Methylosinus trichosporium OB3b: one gene and its partner. The protein of the gene in region 2 binds, or shares a complex with, the protein of the main gene of each other region. Links are inferred from orthologs where the notes say so. Each region holds a gene or a part of one and is shown on either strand. Other genes may lie near its edges.

What was found.
Region 1: the proteins of ccmB (region 2) and CQW49_RS19640 are in contact, whole or in part, in a solved structure (PDB 8CE8), measured with the Escherichia coli proteins. The link is inferred for Methylosinus trichosporium OB3b from one-to-one orthologs.

What each region holds. Positions count from the first base shown.
Region 1 is NZ_CP023737.1:4,152,196-4,160,830, reverse strand. What follows is about bases 2,875-5,837. They hold CQW49_RS19640 (heme ABC transporter permease), read right to left. Parts: upstream 4,759-5,837; coding sequence 3,991-4,758; downstream 2,875-3,990. Other genes in these bases: CQW49_RS19635 (S41 family peptidase), read right to left, coding at 4,824-5,837; ccmD (heme exporter protein CcmD), read right to left, coding at 3,833-3,994; CQW49_RS19650 (DsbE family thiol:disulfide interchange protein), read right to left, coding at 3,243-3,836; CQW49_RS19655 (GGDEF domain-containing protein), read right to left, coding at 2,875-3,051. In the rest of the region: CQW49_RS19660 (methyl-accepting chemotaxis protein), read right to left, coding at 1-1,375; more of CQW49_RS19655, read right to left, coding at 1,633-2,874; more of CQW49_RS19635, read right to left, coding at 5,838-6,158; CQW49_RS19630 (murein hydrolase activator EnvC family protein), read right to left, coding at 6,155-7,543; CQW49_RS19625 (IS1380 family transposase), read left to right, coding at 7,754-8,635. UniProt on the Escherichia coli protein: Required for the export of heme to the periplasm for the biogenesis of c-type cytochromes.
Region 2 is NZ_CP023737.1:2,451,071-2,459,737, forward strand. What follows is about bases 1,961-4,955. They hold ccmB (heme exporter protein CcmB), read right to left. Parts: upstream 3,797-4,955; coding sequence 3,125-3,796; downstream 1,961-3,124. Other genes in these bases: CQW49_RS11815 (penicillin-binding protein 1A), read left to right, coding at 1,961-2,379; CQW49_RS11820 (nucleotidyltransferase domain-containing protein), read left to right, coding at 2,407-2,724; CQW49_RS11825 (HEPN domain-containing protein), read left to right, coding at 2,721-3,107; ccmA (heme ABC exporter ATP-binding protein CcmA), read right to left, coding at 3,793-4,428; CQW49_RS11840 (spermidine synthase), read right to left, coding at 4,536-4,955. Outside these bases: more of CQW49_RS11815, read left to right, coding at 1-1,960; more of CQW49_RS11840, read right to left, coding at 4,956-5,240; CQW49_RS11845 (aminotransferase class I/II-fold pyridoxal phosphate-dependent enzyme), read left to right, coding at 5,514-6,776; CQW49_RS11850 (hypothetical protein), read left to right, coding at 6,924-8,066; CQW49_RS11855 (fatty acid desaturase), read left to right, coding at 8,063-8,667. UniProt on the Escherichia coli protein: Required for the export of heme to the periplasm for the biogenesis of c-type cytochromes.

The DNA of each region.
Region 1 (8,635 bases), 1.7 Mb from region 2 along the record:
CGACGACGACGCTTCGCCGTCGTTCGGGTCGTATCGACGCGGGGCCGACGCGGGCGTCGATGCGAAAGCGCGACATCAATTCGATGAGCTCGGTCGTCTCCTCTCCCAGTCGATGATTTACGGCGGTCGTCTGCTCCGCCATCGCCGCATTCTGCTGGGTGAATTGGTCCATCTGGCCGACGGCGGCGTTGACCTCTGTGAGATTGGCGGCCTGCAGGCGGGCGCGATCGGCGATCTCGGCGACGACGTCATTGACCTTGGCGATCTGCTCGACGATCCGCGACAAGGCCGCGCCGGTTTCGCCGACGAGGGTGACGCCGCGCTCGATCTGCGCGTTGGAGGCCGAGATGAGATCCTCGATCTCCTTCGCCGCCTTGGCGCAACGACGCGCGAGATCGCGGATCTCCGCGGCGACGACGGCGAAGCCGCGTCCGGCGTCGCCGGCGCGCGCCGCCTCGACGCCGGCGTTGAGCGCGAGAAGATTGGTCTGAGTCGCGATCGAATCGATGACGCCGATGATCTGTCCGATCTTGCGCGAGGACCGATCGATATCGCCCATGGCCCCGATCGCATGCGAGACGATCACCCCGCTCTTCTCGGCGTCGCGGCTCGCGCCGGCGACGATCTTGCGCGCCTTCTCGGCGTCTTCCGCGGTGCGGCCGACGGTTCCGGTGATGTCGGCTAGCGATGCGGCGGTCTGCTCCAGATTGGCGGCGTGGCGCTCGGCGCGACGGGAGAGATCGTCGGCCGCGGCCACCGTCTCGCGCATGCCGGCGCCGAGCACCTGCGTGCTCTCGGCGACATCGGCGATCGCCTGCGACAATTGCTCGACCGCAGTGTTGAAATCGATCTGCAATCCGCGATAAGTGTATGGCACCGTCTCGGTGAGACGGCAGGTCAGATCTTTCTGCGCGATCTTCGACAGCCCGTCGCCGAGCAATTGCACGATGCGCGACTGCGCCGCGTTGGATTCCGCGATCATGCGCTCATCCGCCACATGATCGACGATGACCAGGCGCAAATTCTCACAGGCCTCGGCGAGCTCGGCGACGACATCCGCGCATGCGCCGATCTCGAGCCTGTGCTCGGTTTCGCCGCGCGCGAGATGCTGGACCGCCTCGGTCACCGCCGCGAGCGGAACGACCACCCGGCGCCACGTGCAGATCGAGGCGATTAGGCTCAGCGTGATGATCGCGGCCGCCAGCGCGAGGAGAAGGATTTGCCCATAGCCGCGCCAGGGCCCGAAAGCTCGAGCGTCGACCGCGAGGCTCCAGCCGACGACGGCCTGCAGCGCCGCGAAAGTCGCGATCGCGAAAAAAAGAATAGCCGAACGGGTTCGCAGGCTCGTCGGGAAAATCGAGGCGACGTCAGTCACTGTCGCGGCTCCGGGAAGCTCGAGCAAATGTTCGCGGCCTAGCCGCGATGGTGAGCAAGGGACGAGGATGCGCGTCGCCGCGTCGAGCCCCTCGGTCGAAGCTCGCTGGGAGAGATGGAATACGTCCGGATCGACCGGCGCAGCGAAAAGGCCTCATGCCGTCGGGACACACGTCCTGATTTCGCCGTGCGACATCAATGGCGCGCCCAGCGTTAAGGGCGAGTAAATCCGGCGCGGGACATGGGACCGGCGACCTCTCAAGCCGCCTCCCCGTCGGCCGCTATGGCGGCGGCGACGACTCTGTCGCGCCCGGCGGCTTTCGCCTGATAGAGCGCCTCGTCCGCGCGCGCGAGCGCGGCCTCTATGGCGGCTTCTCCGGCGAGCACAGCGGAGACGCCGATGCTGACCGTCAACCGCAGCGCCGACCCGGCCGAGGGCGTGCGGATCTGCATCGCCCCCTCGCGCAGCCGATGGCCGACCGCGACCGCGCCCTGCTCATCCGTCTCCGGCAGCAGCGCGACGAACTCCTCGCCGCCATAGCGTGCGACGAGATCCTCGGCCCGCAACATGCGCGCGCAGAGACCGGCGAATTCGGCGAGCACGGCGTCGCCGACCGCATGGCCATGCTCGTCGTTCACGCGCTTGAAGTGATCGAGATCGACCATCAGCACCGACAGTGGACGCCGATAGCGGGCCGCACGGCGAATTTCCGCGTCGGCGCGCGCAAAAAAATGCGAGCGATTGGCGACCCCCGTCAGCGCGTCGGTCGTCGCCAGCCGGTGCAGCCGCGCCTCCACCGCCTTGCGCTCGGAAATGTCGACGCCGCAGATCACCACGCCCGAGACGCCGCCGTCCTCGATCGGCGCGGCGGAGATCAGAAGATCGCGCCTCACCCCGTCCGGCGCGCCGACGCTCGCCTCGAAGCCGCTCACCCGCCGCTCCGTCTCCAGCAGACGCCGAAACTGCGCCCGATCGGCCGTCTCCATGTGAAGATCGGAGAGGTTCATGCGCTCGAGCACGGCCTCGCCCCCGAAACAGTCGAGAGCCGCCTGATTGGCGCGCAGCACGCGGCCGTCCGCGAGATCGCCGACGATCAGCGGCGCCGGAAGCGCGGCGAACACCGCCTCCAGCATCTTCTGACTGTCGGCGAGGCGGCTGCGCGCGAGCCGCTCCGAGCCAATCGCCGACCATTCCATGCGGCGCAGGCGATTCGAATTGGTCACCACCAGCATCAGGGCCGAGTTCAGCATGATCATCGCCAGAGCCATGCCGAGCGCCGTCTCCGATCCGCCGGGAAGCGTGTAGCCGAGCAGCATCACGGCGCTGCAGCCGACGCCGCCCATCGCGGTCCACACAAAGGCCGTCGGCACGACGAGATAATAGATCGACGGCAGCATGATCACGACGAACAGCGCAATATCGCTGCGCGAGGTGACGAGCGCTCCCACGCCGAGCGCGGTCAAGGCCTGCCAGCAGATGAGCCAGCGCTCGAGCGTCTCGAACCGAACGCAACGACGCGAGCCGAAATACGCGACGATCGCGACGAGGATGACGGCGCAGCGCGCGGGAACGGCCACATAAAAATGCGGCGTGCCGAAAAAGCGCCAGTCGCTGGCGAGAAACAGCGTGTTCAGCGCGATGGAGAGCAGAAACAGCAGACGCGCCTGGCGCGCCATCTCGGGAAAGCGCTCGTCCCGGAATGCGCGTTCGACGGCGGGGTCGCCGAATTCTCCCGAGAAAGCCGTGAGCCGAGCGGGTATGAACATCCTGAACACATGGCTGTAAATCGCCGAGCGCTCTACTGCTCAAAGCCGAGCTGCGCCGGCAGTCGACGTCGAAACAAGTGACGCCGGGACCATGACGAGGGTCAGCGAGCCGCTTTTTCGATCTCGGGCATGAGTGTGGCCTCCATCGCCTGCCGCGTCAATGGCCCGACGAACTTAAAGGCGATGGTTCCGTCGCCGCGGACCACGAAAGTCTCGGGCACGCCATAGACGCCGAAATCGATCGCCACGCGCCCGGCGAGATCGACGCCGATCGCGCCATAGGGGTTGCCGACATCCTCGAGAAAGCGGCGCGAGTTGGAAGGATCGTCCTTATAGGCGAGGCCGGCGAGCGCGACGCCCGCCTGAGCGAGCCGCGCGTCCCCGGCGAGCGCCATCAGCTGCGCATGCTCCTCGCGACAAGGCGCGCACCAGGAGGCGAAGACATTGACGACGCTCACGCGCCCCTTGCGCAGATCCTCGCCGGAAAGGCCGCCGACGCCGGGAAAGCCCGCCAGCGCCGGCAGAGCGAAGGCCGGCGCCTGCTTGCCGATGAGCGCCGAGGGCAGGCGCGACGCGTCGCCGGCGAAGAGACGGAAAAAGAACAGCACCGCGAGCAGCAGAAAGACGGCGAGCGGCAGGAACAGCGCGAGGCCGCGCCGCGGCGCCGGCCCGGAGCCGGATAGATCGACGCTCATCCCGCCACGTCCTCCTCATGCGCGCCGTCGCGCTCGAGACGGGCCAGCGTCGCGGCGAGGCGTCGATGATCGAGCCAGATGCGCAGAGCGACGACGAGCACAGTCGCCGCCGTCACCGCATAAGCGATGACGACATAGCCCCAATGATCCTCGCTCATCGCGCCGGCTCCAGCGCGTCTGCAGGCGCGCGCTCATCCGCGGCGACCGCCTGTGCGGTGAGCCGCGCCACGCGCCGGCGCAGGATCTCGTTGCGAATGGCCGTCAGATGCAGAAGCAGGAACAATGTCGTCGCGCCGAGCGCCATGATCAGCAGCGGCCACAACATGGCGGCGGCGATGGTCGGCCCGCCGGCGCGCAGCACCGAGGCCGGCTGATGCAGCGTATTCCACCAGTCGACCGAATATTTGATGATCGGAATATCGACGAATCCGACCAGCGTCATGATCGCCGCGATGCGCGCGCCGCGCGGAGAATCCTCCATCGTCTGGCGCAGAGCGATGAGGCCGAGATAGAGCAGGAACAGCACCAGCATCGAGGTGAGGCGTGCGTCCCACACCCAATAGGTCCCCCACATCGGCTTGCCCCACAGCGATCCCGTCACCAGGCAGATGAAGGCGAAGGCCGCGCCGAGCGGCGCCGCGGTCTTCTGCGCGGCGTCGGCCAGCGGATGGCGCCAGACGAGAACGCCGAGCGAGGCCGAGGTCATCACCGCATAGGCGAACATTGCGAGCCAGGCCGCCGGCACATGGATATACATGATGCGGACGGTCTCGCCCTGCTGGTAATCGGGCGGCGCGACGAAGAAGGCGAGATAGAGTCCGGCGCCGAGCAGAATCGAGCTCACGCCGCCGAGCCAGGGAAGCACGGCGCGCGTCAGCCGCAGGAAGACGGCTGGATTTGCGAGAGAGGTCAGCCAATTCATAGCGGGACGCGGCCGGGCGGCGGAGAATGCGCGCCGCGGCCCGCCGAGGCCGCGGCGCGTGCGAATCAATTCGCGGCTTTGGGCTTGGCCGGCTCCGCCGCGCTCTGCGGCTTGAAGCGGCCGTGCAGAATATCCATGGCGGCGATCAGCTGCTTGTCCTTCAGCGGATCCGGCGGGACATAGGCCTGGGAGCCGGTCTTCTCGTCGTCGCCATTCTTCAGATGGCCCTTGAGCGAGGCCTCGCCCTTGGTGTCGTCCTTGCCCTTCAGCTCGTCCGGCACATCCTGCAGAATGCTGATGTCCGGCTCGATGCCCTTGGCCTGGATCGAGCGGCCGGCGGGCGTGTAATAGCGCGCGGTGGTGAGACGCAGCGCGCCATTGCTGCCGCCGAGCGGGATGATCGTCTGCACCGAGCCCTTGCCGAACGAGCGCGTGCCGAGGATGGTTGCGCGCTTATGGTCCTGCAGCGCGCCGGCGACGATCTCCGACGCCGAGGCGGAGCCGCCATTGATCAGCACGATCACCGGCTTGCCCTTGGAGATGTCGCTCGAGGCGCGGGCGTTGTAGCGCTGCGTCTCGTCGGCGGTGCGGCCGCGCGTCGAGACGATCTCGCCATGGTCGATGAAGCTGTTGACCACCTGGATCGACTGGTCGAGCAGGCCGCCCGGATTGTTGCGCAGATCGACGATGAAGCCCTTGAGCTTGTCGCCGGGCATGTCGTGCTGGAACTTCTGCATCGCCGTGCGCAGCCCGTCCGACGTCTCCTCGTTGAACTGGGAGATGCGGATATAGCCGACGTCCTCGCCTTCCTTGTGCGAGCGCACCGATTTGATGTGGATCTCGGCGCGCACCAGCTTCACCTCGACCTTGTCGCGATCCTTGCCGCGCAACAGGGTGAGCTTGACCGGCGTGTTGATCTGGCCGCGCATCTTGTCGACGGCCTGATTGAGCGTGAGGCCCTGCACATTCTCGTCGTCGATGGCGAAAATGAGATCGCCGGACATCACGCCGGCGCGCGAGGCGGGCGTGTCGTCGATCGGCGACACCACCTTCACGAGGCCGTCCTCCTGGGTGACCTCTATGCCGAGGCCGCCGAACTTCCCCTCGGTCTGCGTCCGCATGTCCTTGAAGCCCTTGGCGTCGAGGTAGCTCGAATGCGGATCGAGCGAGGTGAGCATGCCGTTGATCGCCGATTCGACGAGCTTCTGCTCGTCCGGCTTCTCGACATAATCGGCGCGGACCTTGTCGAACACATCGCCGAACAGGCTCAGGTTCTTATAGGTGTCGGCGGCCGCGGCGAGCGCCGTCGACCCCAGAGCCATGCGCGCCTGTTGCCCCAGAGTGGCGAATCCCGCTCCGATGACGATACCCGTTATGATCAATGAGGCTCTGCGCATCATCCGCCAACCTTCTGAATCTCCGGCTTCGCCCACCATGGGCCCGGATCGATGGACGCTCCGTCCTTGCGAAACTCGACATAGAGAATGGGCTGTTTCGCGCCGATAGCAATGGCCGCCGCCGTCCTCACGGCGCCTCCGCCCATATTCGCCACCGGCTCGCCCGCCAGCACGAACTGACCTACAGTTACGGAAATCTTGTCCATCCCGGCCAGGGTGACATAATAGCCGCCGCCGGCGCTGATGATCAAGAGTTGCCCATAGCTCCGATAGGGACCGGCGAAAATCACCCAGCCGTCGCAGGGCGAGGCGACCACGGCCTGGTCCCGCACAGCCAGGGACACGCCCTTCTCGGTTCCGCCGGCGCCGTCCGCCGCGCCGAAGCGTTTCACCACCGCCCCCGCCGCCGGCAATGGCAGCCGGCCCTTCAGATCGGCGAAGCCGACCGCCGGCGCGAGCCGCGCCACATCCTTGAACGGCGCCGCCAGCGCCTTGGCGCGGCTCTCCCTGGAGGCGGCGGCCTCGGCCGCCTCGCGCGCGGCGTCCGCCTGCCGAACCGCCTCGGCGGCGCGCCGCGCCGCGTCGACCTCGCCTTCCATGCGGGCGATCAGCTCCTTGAGGCTCGTCGCCTTGGCCGCCAGCGATTTTGCCCGCTCGGCTTCGAAATCCAGCGCGCTCTGCGCCAGCATCAGCGCCTTCTGCCGCGCCTCGACCAGAGCCGCGAGCCGCACGCGCTGCTCTTTCAGCGCGGCGACCTCCACGGCGAGGCTCGCCTTCTCGGTCTCGACGCGCGCGCGTAAGGCGACGAGCTCGCCGAGATCGGTCTTCAGCGTGTCGATCTCGCCGCGCATCTGCGGCAGCACCGAGCCGAGCAGCATCGCCGCGCGAATGCCCTCGAGAATATCCTCGGGCCGCGCCAGCAGCGCCGGCGGCGGGCGGCGATCCATCCGTTGCAGGACGAGCAGCACCTCGCCGATCAGCTCGCGCCGTCCGGCCAGCGACTTGACCAGCGCCTCCTCCTTGCGCTGCGACGATTCGAGCCGGCCGGCGACCTCGTCGGCGCGCTTCTCCAGCTCCTCGATCTTGCCGGCGGCGTCGATCAGCGCCTCTGCGAGACGGGCGCGATCGGCGCGCAGCGATTGGATTTCGGTCTCGATCTTGCGCCGCTGCTCGGCCGAGACGCCGAGATTGTCCTCGACGCCGCGCAGCTCCATGCGCCGGCCGGAGAGCTCGGATGGCTCCTCCTGCTTGTCCGTGTCGGCGACCGCGGCGGTTTGCGGCGCGAGCGGGGTCGCGGCGACGGAGCCGCGCAAATGCTCGGCGCCGGCGGGGCTCGCCATATGGACGAGCATGAGGACGGCGGCGACGCCGTCCGCCCGATAAGCCATCCCCCGCGCGTGGAACCGCATCGACGCCTATCGCCCTTCGACCGTCGCAAGGGCGACATAATGGCGCGCGATTGCGAACAAAGCCTAACCCGTCTTATTCATGAAGGCGCTGTTGGAAGGGTGGCGAGCGTAGCATAGATCACTGAAACGGCGTAGGATTTGGTTGTTGACACCAACCCTTTCCCGCTGCACCGGCCTGCCACGCCCGCCATGACAGACGATACGTTCCCCGCCTTCTCGTTTCCAGCCGTCCAGGGCAAGAAAATCACAGCCGCTTTCGACGGCGGCCGCATCTCCTCGGACGGCGGCGTCATGCTGCTCGCCATGGCGGAGCGCCGGCTCGGCGTCGCCGAACGGCTGGCGCGCTGCTTTCCCGATCGCCGCGATCCTGCGCGCATCACCCACACGCTCGCCGATATGATCCGCGCCCGCATCTTCGCGATCGGCTGCGGCTATGAGGACGCCGACGATCTCGATTTTCTGCGCTCCGATCCGGCGTTCAAGCTCGCCTGCGGGCGCCTGCCCGACACGGGCCGCGATCTCGCTTCGCAGCCGACGCTGTCGCGGCTCGAGAACGCGCCGGCCCTGCGCGACGTGATCCGCCTGACCTATGCGCTCGTCGACCAATGGATGGCCTCCTACGAGAAGCCGCCATCTTCGGTCACACTCGACATCGACGACACCTGCGACATCGCGCATGGCCATCAGCAATTGTCGTTGTTCAACGCCCATTATGACGAGCGCTGCTTTCTGCCGATCCATGTCTATGACACCGAGCAGAGCCGTCCCGTCGTTATGATCCTGCGCCCGGGCAAGACGCCGTCCGGCGTCGAGGTGAGAGCGCATCTGCGCCGGCTCGTGCGGCATATCCGCAAGTCTTGGCCGACGACGGGCATCCTGTTTCGCGGCGACGGGCATTATGCGCGGCCCGAGGCGATGGCCTGGTGCGAGGATCACGGCGTCGATTACGTCTTCGGCCTTCCCGGAACCAAGCCGCTGTCCAAGAAGGTCGAGGAGACGGCGGACGCCGTCCGCGTCGAGCGCGCCCTCGACGACAAGGACGTCGTGCGAGGCTATGCCGAGACGCGTCAC
Region 2 (8,667 bases):
ACCGGCGCCATCGTCTTCCTGATCGGCGTGACCGCAGCGGCGGGAATCGTCTATGTCTTCTCGAAAGACCTGCCGGACACGGCGCAATTGCGCAATTACGAGCCGCCGGTGACGACCCGCGTCCACGCCAATGACGGGTCCATCCTCGCCGAATATTCGCACGAGCGCCGACTGTTCCTGCCGAGCGCCGCCATTCCGCCGCTGGTCAAGCAGGCCTTCATCTCGGCCGAGGACAAGAATTTCTACACGCACAACGGCGTCGACTTCGAAGGCATCGCCCGCGCCGTGTCGATTCTCGCCCAGGGCGGCCGGCACATGCAGGGCGCCTCGACGATCACCCAGCAGGTGGCCAAGAACTTCCTCGTCGGCAATGAGCGCAGCTTCGAGCGCAAGATCCGCGAGGCGTTGATCTCCTTCCGCATCGAGGCGGCCTATCCCAAGGACCGCATCCTCGAGCTCTATCTCAACGAGATCTATCTCGGCCTCGGCAATTACGGGGTCGCGGCGGCGGCGCTCAACTATTTCAACAAGTCCGTCTATGAGCTGACCGTCGCCGAGGCCGCCTATCTCGCGGCGCTGCCCAAGGCGCCGAACAACTACCACCCGTTTCTGCATCGCGAGCGGGCGATCGAGCGACGCAACTATGTGATCGACCGCATGGTCGCCGACGGCGTCATTTCGCAGGCGGAGGCCGACAAGGCGAAGACCGAGCCGCTCGGCGTCAATCCGCGCGTCACCTCGCCCAACACCTATGTCGCCGGCTATTTCGCCGAGGAGGTGCGCCGCGAGCTCATGGAGAAATACGGCGACAAGAAGCTCTATGAGGGCGGCCTCTCGGTGCGCTCGACGCTCGACCCCAAGATGCAGGCCGTCACCCGCAAGGCGCTCGCCGACGGTCTCGTGCGCTTCGACGAGGCGCATGGCTTTCGCGGGGCGATGCGCCACATCGACATCTCCTATGACTGGGGCCTGCCGCTCGCCGAGATTCCGGCGCTCGGCGATGTGAGGCCCTGGCGCCTCGCCGTGGTGCTCGAGACCTATGACGCCTACGCCCGCATCGGCCTGCAGCCGGGCCGCGAGAAATCGGGCGAGGTGGCCAGGGAGCGCGAGACCGGGCAGCTGACGCAGGAGGGCATGCGTTGGGCGGGCAATGTGCGGACGGCGCTCTCGCCCGGCGACGTGATCTATGTCGAGCCATTGGCCGGCAAGGCGGGCCAGTTCCGGCTGCGGCAGATTCCGGACATCTCCGGCGCCATGGTGGCGATGGACCCCTATACGGGCCGCGTCTTCTCCATGGTCGGCGGCTTCTCCTACGACCAGTCGGAATTCAACCGCGCGACGCAGGCGATGCGCCAGCCCGGCTCCTCCTTCAAGCCCTTCGTCTACGCCACGGCGCTCGACAATGGCTACACGCCCTCCTCCTCGATCCTCGACGAGCCGATCACCATCGTGCAGGCCAATGGCGAGAGCTGGACGCCGGAGAATTTCGAGGGCGCGCACGGCACCGGCGCGCATCCGCTGCGCTATGGAGTCGAGCATTCGAAGAATATGATGACCGTGCGTCTCGCCAAGGACGTCGGCATGCCGCTCATCGCCGAATATGCGAAGCGCTTCGGCATCTATGACGACATGCCGCTCTATCTGCCGATGGCGCTCGGCGCCGGCGAGACCACCGTGCTGCGCATGGTGACCGCCTATTCGATGCTGTGCAATGGCGGCCGCCGGGTGAAGGCGACGCTGATCGACCGCATCCAGGACCGCTGGGGCAAGACGATCTATCGCCACGACGAGCGCCAGTGCCTCGGCTGCGACGCGCCCAAATGGGAGAAGCAGAACGAGCCCAAGCTGATCGACAGGCGCGAGCAGGTGCTCGATCCGCTGACCGCCTATCAGATCACCTCGATCATGGAGGGGGTGATCGAGCGCGGCACCGGCCAGTCGATCAAGGCGGTCGGCAAGCATCTCGCCGGCAAGACCGGCACGACCAACGAAGCCAAGGATCTCTGGTTCGTCGGCTTCTCGCCGGACCTCGCCGTCGGCGTCTATATCGGCTACGACCGGCCGCGTCCGGTCGGCGAGGGCAAGAGCGCCCAGGCGGCGACCTATGCCGCGCCGATCTTCCGCGACTTCATGATGGTGGCGCTGAAGGACAAGCCCGACGTGCCCTTCCGCGTGCCGCCGGGCATCAAGCTGATCTCGGTCGACGCGCATTCGGGGCTGCGCAGCAAGGGCCAGGGCTCGATCCTCGAGGCCTTCAAGCCCGGCACCGCGCCGCCCGACTCCTACTCGGCCGCGGGCTCCGACGCCGGCCTGCGCTCCGGCGGCGCGCAGGATGTGGACACGCAGCTCGGTGGGAGCGGGACGGGCGGGCTGTATTGAGCGGAGCGCGAGCGCTATGTTCCGCCGATGACAACAGTGATCGATCCTATTCTGCGCCGGTTTCGCGCCGCGCTCGACGAGGCCTACGGCTCACGTCTCGAGCGCGTCGTGCTGTTCGGATCGCGCGCCAGAGGCGACGCCCGGATGGACTCGGACTATGACGTCGCGGTCTTCCTCGAACAATTCGGCGGCTTGGCGCAAGAGGCGGATCGCCTAGCGGAGATCGAGACCACAATTCTCTATGACACCGGCGCCGTCATCAACGCCCTGCCCTTCGAAGCGGGAGCCTATCGCGAGCGCACCGGACTGATGGGAGAGCTGCGCCGCGAAGGCGTCGATCTATGACGCCGGAGACGTCGGACTATCTCGGAAAGGCGCGCGAGGATTTGGACGACGCCGCGAAGATCGCCAAAATCGGGATCGCGAAGGTCGCAGCCCGTTGCGCCTATTACGCCGCCTTCCACGCCGCCGAGGCCTTCATTTTCGAAAACACCGGCCGCGTCGGGAAAACTCACTCCGGAGTGAGAGCGGAGTTCGCTCGGTTGGCCAAGGCGACGCCGCAAGTCGACCGAGACTTTCCGAAGTTTCTCGCGAAAGCATATATTTACAAGGAAATAAGCGACTATGGCGCTCCGGCGGGCGCCGGCGTCTCCCTGAGCGACGCGATGGACGCAATCACGACGGCCACGCGATTCGTCGACTGCATGGACAAGCTGTTGTCGGCATAGCGCTGACGCAACGGGAGCTACTCCCCCAAATGCCGCAAGGCCGCCGCCGCGGCGAAGGGGCAGAGCGCAAGCGACGCCAGACTGATCGCGCAGAGAATGGCGAAGGGCGCGGCGAAGGGCACGGTTCCGCCGGAGGCCGCCCCGGCCGCCGAGACGCCGAAGATCAGCACCGGGATCGTCAGGGGCAGCACCAGCAGCGCCATCAGCAGGCCGCCGCGGCGCAGCGTCACCGTCGCCGCGGCGCCGATCGCGCCGATGAGAGTCAGCGCCGGCGTGCCGGCGAGCAGCGTCGCCGTCACCGCGGCGAGCGCCGTCTCGTCCTGCTGCAGCATCAGGCCGAGCACAGGCGCGGCGAGCGTCAGCGGCAGGCCGGTCGTCACCCAATGGGCCGCGCATTTGACCAGAACGACGAGCTCGAGCGGCGTCGCCGCCAGCGGGAAGAGATCGAGCGAGCCATCCTCCATATCGGCCTGGAACAGCCGATCGAAACAGAGAAGGCTGGCGAGCAGCGCGGCGATCCACAGCACCGCCGGACCGATGCGCGCCAGCAGATTGGGATCGGGCCCGATAGCGAAGGGGACGATGGTCACCATCACCAGGAAGAACACGACGCCCATGGTCGCCGAGCCGCCGATGCGGCGGGCGACGGAAAGATCGCGCCGGAACAGCGCCAGCAGCGGCGAGCTCATGGCCTCGCCCCCAGCGCCAGCTCGCGCGCCTCGGGCAGGCCGAGCGGCTCATGGGTGGCGGCGACGATCATGCCGCCCGCGGCAAGATGGGCGCGCATCGCCTCGGCGAGCCGCTCGCGCGCGGCGCGGTCGAGCGCGCTGGTCGGCTCGTCGAGCAGCCACAGCGGTCGGTTTGCGACGAGCAGGCGGGCGAGGGCGATGCGCCGCTTCTGTCCGGCCGAGAGAATGGCCACCGGCGCCTCGCCGACATGGGCGAGCCCGACCCGCTCCAGCGCCCGCTCCGGCGCGAGCCCGCCGCCGCCGAGGAAACGCGCCCAGAAATCGAGGTTCTCGCGCGCGGTGAGCGGCGCCTTCAGGCCGTCGGCATGGGCCAGATAATGCAGCAGCCCGGCCGGCTCCTCCTCTTTCGCCCCGGCGATGGCGACGCGGCCGCGCCGGTGCGGCAAAAGTCCGGCGATGGCGCGCAAAAGCGTCGATTTTCCCGCGCCATTGCGGCCGGTGACGAGGAGCGCCTCGCCGCTCGCGAGCGAAAATCCGAGCCCGTCGATGACCGGCCGGCCGCCGCGCTCGACGCAGAGATCCTCGACCTCGAGGCGCAGCGGCTGTGGATCGGAGGGCGGGTCGGCGCTCATGGGGCAACGCAATAGGCCAGATCGCGCCACGATGGAAAGAGCCCCCCTCGAGTCTTCTTTTCAGATGACGCAGACAAGAGCGGCCGGCCTTCCCACCCGATTCGGCGTCACGGACCGGCGCCCGGCCGCGTCCGCGAAGCGGCGCGCATTGCGAGCCAGATCACATGCCGCGCGCCGCCGCCGCGTCCATTGGCGCGCGCTCCGACCTCCTCCACGCCGAAGCCGGCCTTGCGCAGCCGCGCGGAAAACGCCCGATCCGGCGCGCAGGACCACACCGCCAGCACGCCGCCGGGGCGCAGCGCGGCGCGCGCCGCCTGCAAGCCGTCATGGCCATAGAGTCCGTCATTGGCGCCGCGCGTCAGGCCCTCGGGGCCATTGTCGACATCGAGGAGAATGGCGTCATAGCCCCCTCGTCCGGCGCGGATCAGTCGCCCGACATCCTCCACTTCTATGCGAACGCGCGCATCGCCGAGGCTATCGCCGAAAACCTCCGCCATCGGCCCCTGCGCCCAGGCCACGACCGCAGGCGAGAGCTCGGCGACGACGATCCGCGCCTGCGGGCCGAGAGCGCCGAGCGCGGCGCGCAGGGTGAAGCCCATGCCGAGCCCGCCGATGAGCACGCGCGGCTGCGACCGTTCCGCGACTTTCGCGCAGGAGAGCGTGGCCAGAGCCTCCTCCGAGCCGCTGAGGCGGCTGTTCATCAGCTCATTGGCGCCGAGCATGATGGAAAATTCCGCGCCTCGCCGCTTGAGCCGCAATTCTCCCTCGCCGCCGGGCACGGGAGCCGTATCGATGAGGGTCCAGGGGATCAAGAGACGGCTCATTCCTCGGAGGCCAAGCGCTCGCCGCGTGATAGCCCGAGGCGCGCTTCCGCGTCCAGCCGGCAGGAAAGGGGCGAACGCCGGCGCCCGCGCGGAGGAAGGAGAGAGCCTCGGGGCGGCGACGGATCGCTGGCGCAACGAGGCCGAAGAATGCTAAGCCTGCTCACCTGCGCGGGCGCTTTCGAGGAATCGGGCGCCCGCTGATCGTGAGGCGGCCGCTCGTCCTTCCAGCGCGCGGCGACAGAATCGGGACGGCGCATCAAGGTGGCGAAGCACAACAGCCTTTCGGATTACGCATCGAGACGATTTCGTTTCGCCGGCAATGCGCTCCTGCAGTTCCATGATCCCTTCTTCGCGCAGATCGACCGGCTGAGGGCGGAGTTCGAAGCCAAGGGAACGCATTTCGTCAGCTTCGCCAATTATGATTATCTCGGCCTCGCCAATCATCCGAAGATATTGGAGGAGGCCGACCGCGAGCTGCATCGGCTCGGCGTCGGCGCGCTGGCGTCGCGCCTCGTCGGCGGCGAGCGGTCGACTCACAAGCCCTTCGAGGCGGAGATCGCCGAATTTCTCGGCATGGAGAGCGCGCTGACGCTGGTCTCCGGCTATCTCGCCAATGTCACCACCATCTCCTGGCTGCTCGGCAAGCGCGACGCTCTGTTCATCGACGAGCTCGCCCATAACAGCATCGTCGCCGGCTGCGAGGGCTCGCCGGCCGAGACGATCAAGTTCCGCCACAACGACTTCGATCATCTCGATCAGCTGCTGCGCAAGCGGCGCGAGGATTTCCGTCATGCGCTGATCGTCGTCGAGGGCATCTACAGCATGGACGGCGACACTGCCGACTTGCCGCGCCTCGTCGAGATCAAGGAGACGCACGACGCCTGGCTGATGGTGGACGAGGCGCATTCGCTCGGCGTGCTCGGAGAGACCGGGCGCGGCCTCGCCGAATTGCAGGGCGTCGATCCGGGCCGCCTCGATCTCGTCGTCGGCACCATGTCGAAGACGCTCGCCTCCTGCGGGGGCTTCGTCTGCGCGAGGAAGCCCGTCATCGACTGGTTCCGCTACACGCTGCCGGGCTTCGTCTATTCCGTCGGCCTCTCGCCCGTCATCCTCGCCTCGGCGCGCACGGCGCTGCGGCTGATGCAGGAGGAGAATTGGCGCGTCGGCAAGCTCGCGCGCAACGCCGAATTGTTCCGCGATTACGCGCACGCCAACGGGCTGAGCACCGGGCCGGCGATCGGGCGCGGCGTCGTGCCGATTCTGTTCCAGGACAGCGTCGAGACCATGTGGGCCTCGCAGCATCTTCTGGAGAAGGGATTCTACGTGCCGCCGATCGTGCAGATCGGCGTGCCCAAGGACCAGCCGAGGCTGCGCTTCTTCCTCTCCGCCAATCATTCGGAAGAGGAGATTCGCGGCGTCATCGAGGCGCTGCGCGATCTGCCTCCGGTCGCCGCGGAGGCGCATGAATTGGTGAGAAAGGCGATGGCGGGGGCCGGGGATGAGGGATGGGGGAGTAGCGAGTAGGGAGTAATAAGCTGCCCTACTCCCTACTCACTACTCACTACTCCCCCTCCCGCGTCCTTATGCCCGCTTCCGCCCACCGCTCGCGTTCGATAGGTGTTTCCAATGGCCGGCATCGAGATTCTTCCTGTCGATAGCCTCTCGAGGTTCTTGACCTTCTGCAAGCTGCCGCGTCTCCTCTACAAGGGCGAGAAGGGCTTCACGCCCTCGCTCGACGTCGAGCGCTGGACCGTCTACGGCCATAAGCTCAATCCGCATTTCAAGATGGTCGAGGCGCAGGAGTTTCTGGCGCGACGCGGCGGCGCATGGGTCGGCCGCATCTCGGCGCAAATCTACAAGCGGCCGGTCGAGCCGGTCGGCGCCTCGCGCGCGCAATGGGGCTCGCTCGACGCGATCGACGATCTCGAGGTCGTCCGCGCATTGACCGCGGCGGCGGAAAACTGGCTCGGCGCGCGCGGCGCGAGCCGCATCAGCGGCCCGTTCTCGCCGTCGATCAACGCCGAATGCGGCATGCTGGTCGAAGGCTATGACGCGACGCCGATGATCTTCATGCCCTGGCATCCGCCCTATCTCTCCCGCCATGTCGAGGCGCTCGGCTATGAGAAGGCGCGCGATCTCATCTCCTATCGCTACATCACCGCGGAGCAGGATTTCAAAGACCGGCTTCGCATCGCCGAGCGGCGCGAATGGCGCAACCGGCTGAAGGTGAGGCAGCTGAAGCTCGACGAGCTGAAAAAGGGCGAGACGCAGTTGATGGCGGAGCTGTTCAACGACGGCTGGCGCGACAATTGGGGCTTCGTTCCCTTCCTGAAGGAGGAGTTCGACTCTTCGGCCGACGTGCTCAAATACATCATGCCGCCGGAGTTCGGCATCGTCGTCGAGCTCGACGACGTGCCGCAATCCTTCGCCATCACCTTGCCCAATCTGCACGAGATCATTGCCGATTTCGACGGTCGTCTGCTGCCCTTCAATCTGCCGCGCCTGATCTCACGCTTCCGTCGTCACCAGTTCCGCACCGCGCGGCTGGTTTTGCTCGGCACGCGCAAGACGCTGCAGAACAGCGCCACCGGCGGCGCCATTCTGCTGTCGATGATCGAGGAGATGCGCCAGCGCGGCCGCAATGCGCAGATCGTGCAATTCGAGGCCGGCTGGGTGCTCGAGGACAATATGGGCATGCGCAAGCCGATCGAGATGTTCGGCGGCCAGATCGACAAGATTCATCGCATCTATGAGAAGCGCCTTTCCGGCGCGGCCGAGACTTCCTTGCCCGTCACGCAAGAGGCGACGTCATGAATGTCATCTCCATTTCCGCGACATCCGCCGCCGACCGCTCGCATGTCGAGCGGCGCCGCCTCATTCTCGAGGCGCATCCCGAAGTGAGAAAGCTCTTCGGCAAGGACGACGTCACCTTCAAGATCACCGCGGGGATTTTCGCTGGGCAATTGCTGATCGCCGCCATTCTCGGCTGGCTCGGCCTCGCCTATTGGCCGCTCGCCCTGCTGATGGCGATTTGCGTCGGCGCCTTCGCCAATCACGCCAATTTCGTCGTCATCCATGACGCGATCCATAATTGCGTGTTCGAGAGCACCTTCGCCAACAAGCTCACGGCGCTGCTCGCCGATCTCCCCAACGCCTTTCCGACCGCGATGGGCTTTCGCTGCTATCACATCAAGCATCATTCGCATCTTTCGGCCTATGACTACGACGCCGATATTCCGAGCCGCTGGGAGACGGAATGGGTCGGCGGCAGCACATGGCGCAAGGCCGTCTGGCTGTTCTTCTTCCCCGCCGTGCAGCTCGCGCGCCTGTCGCGGCTCAAGGGCACGGTGCCGATCATGGGCCTCTGGACCTATGTGAACATCGCCGTCATCGCCGCCTTCGATGCTTTCGTGCT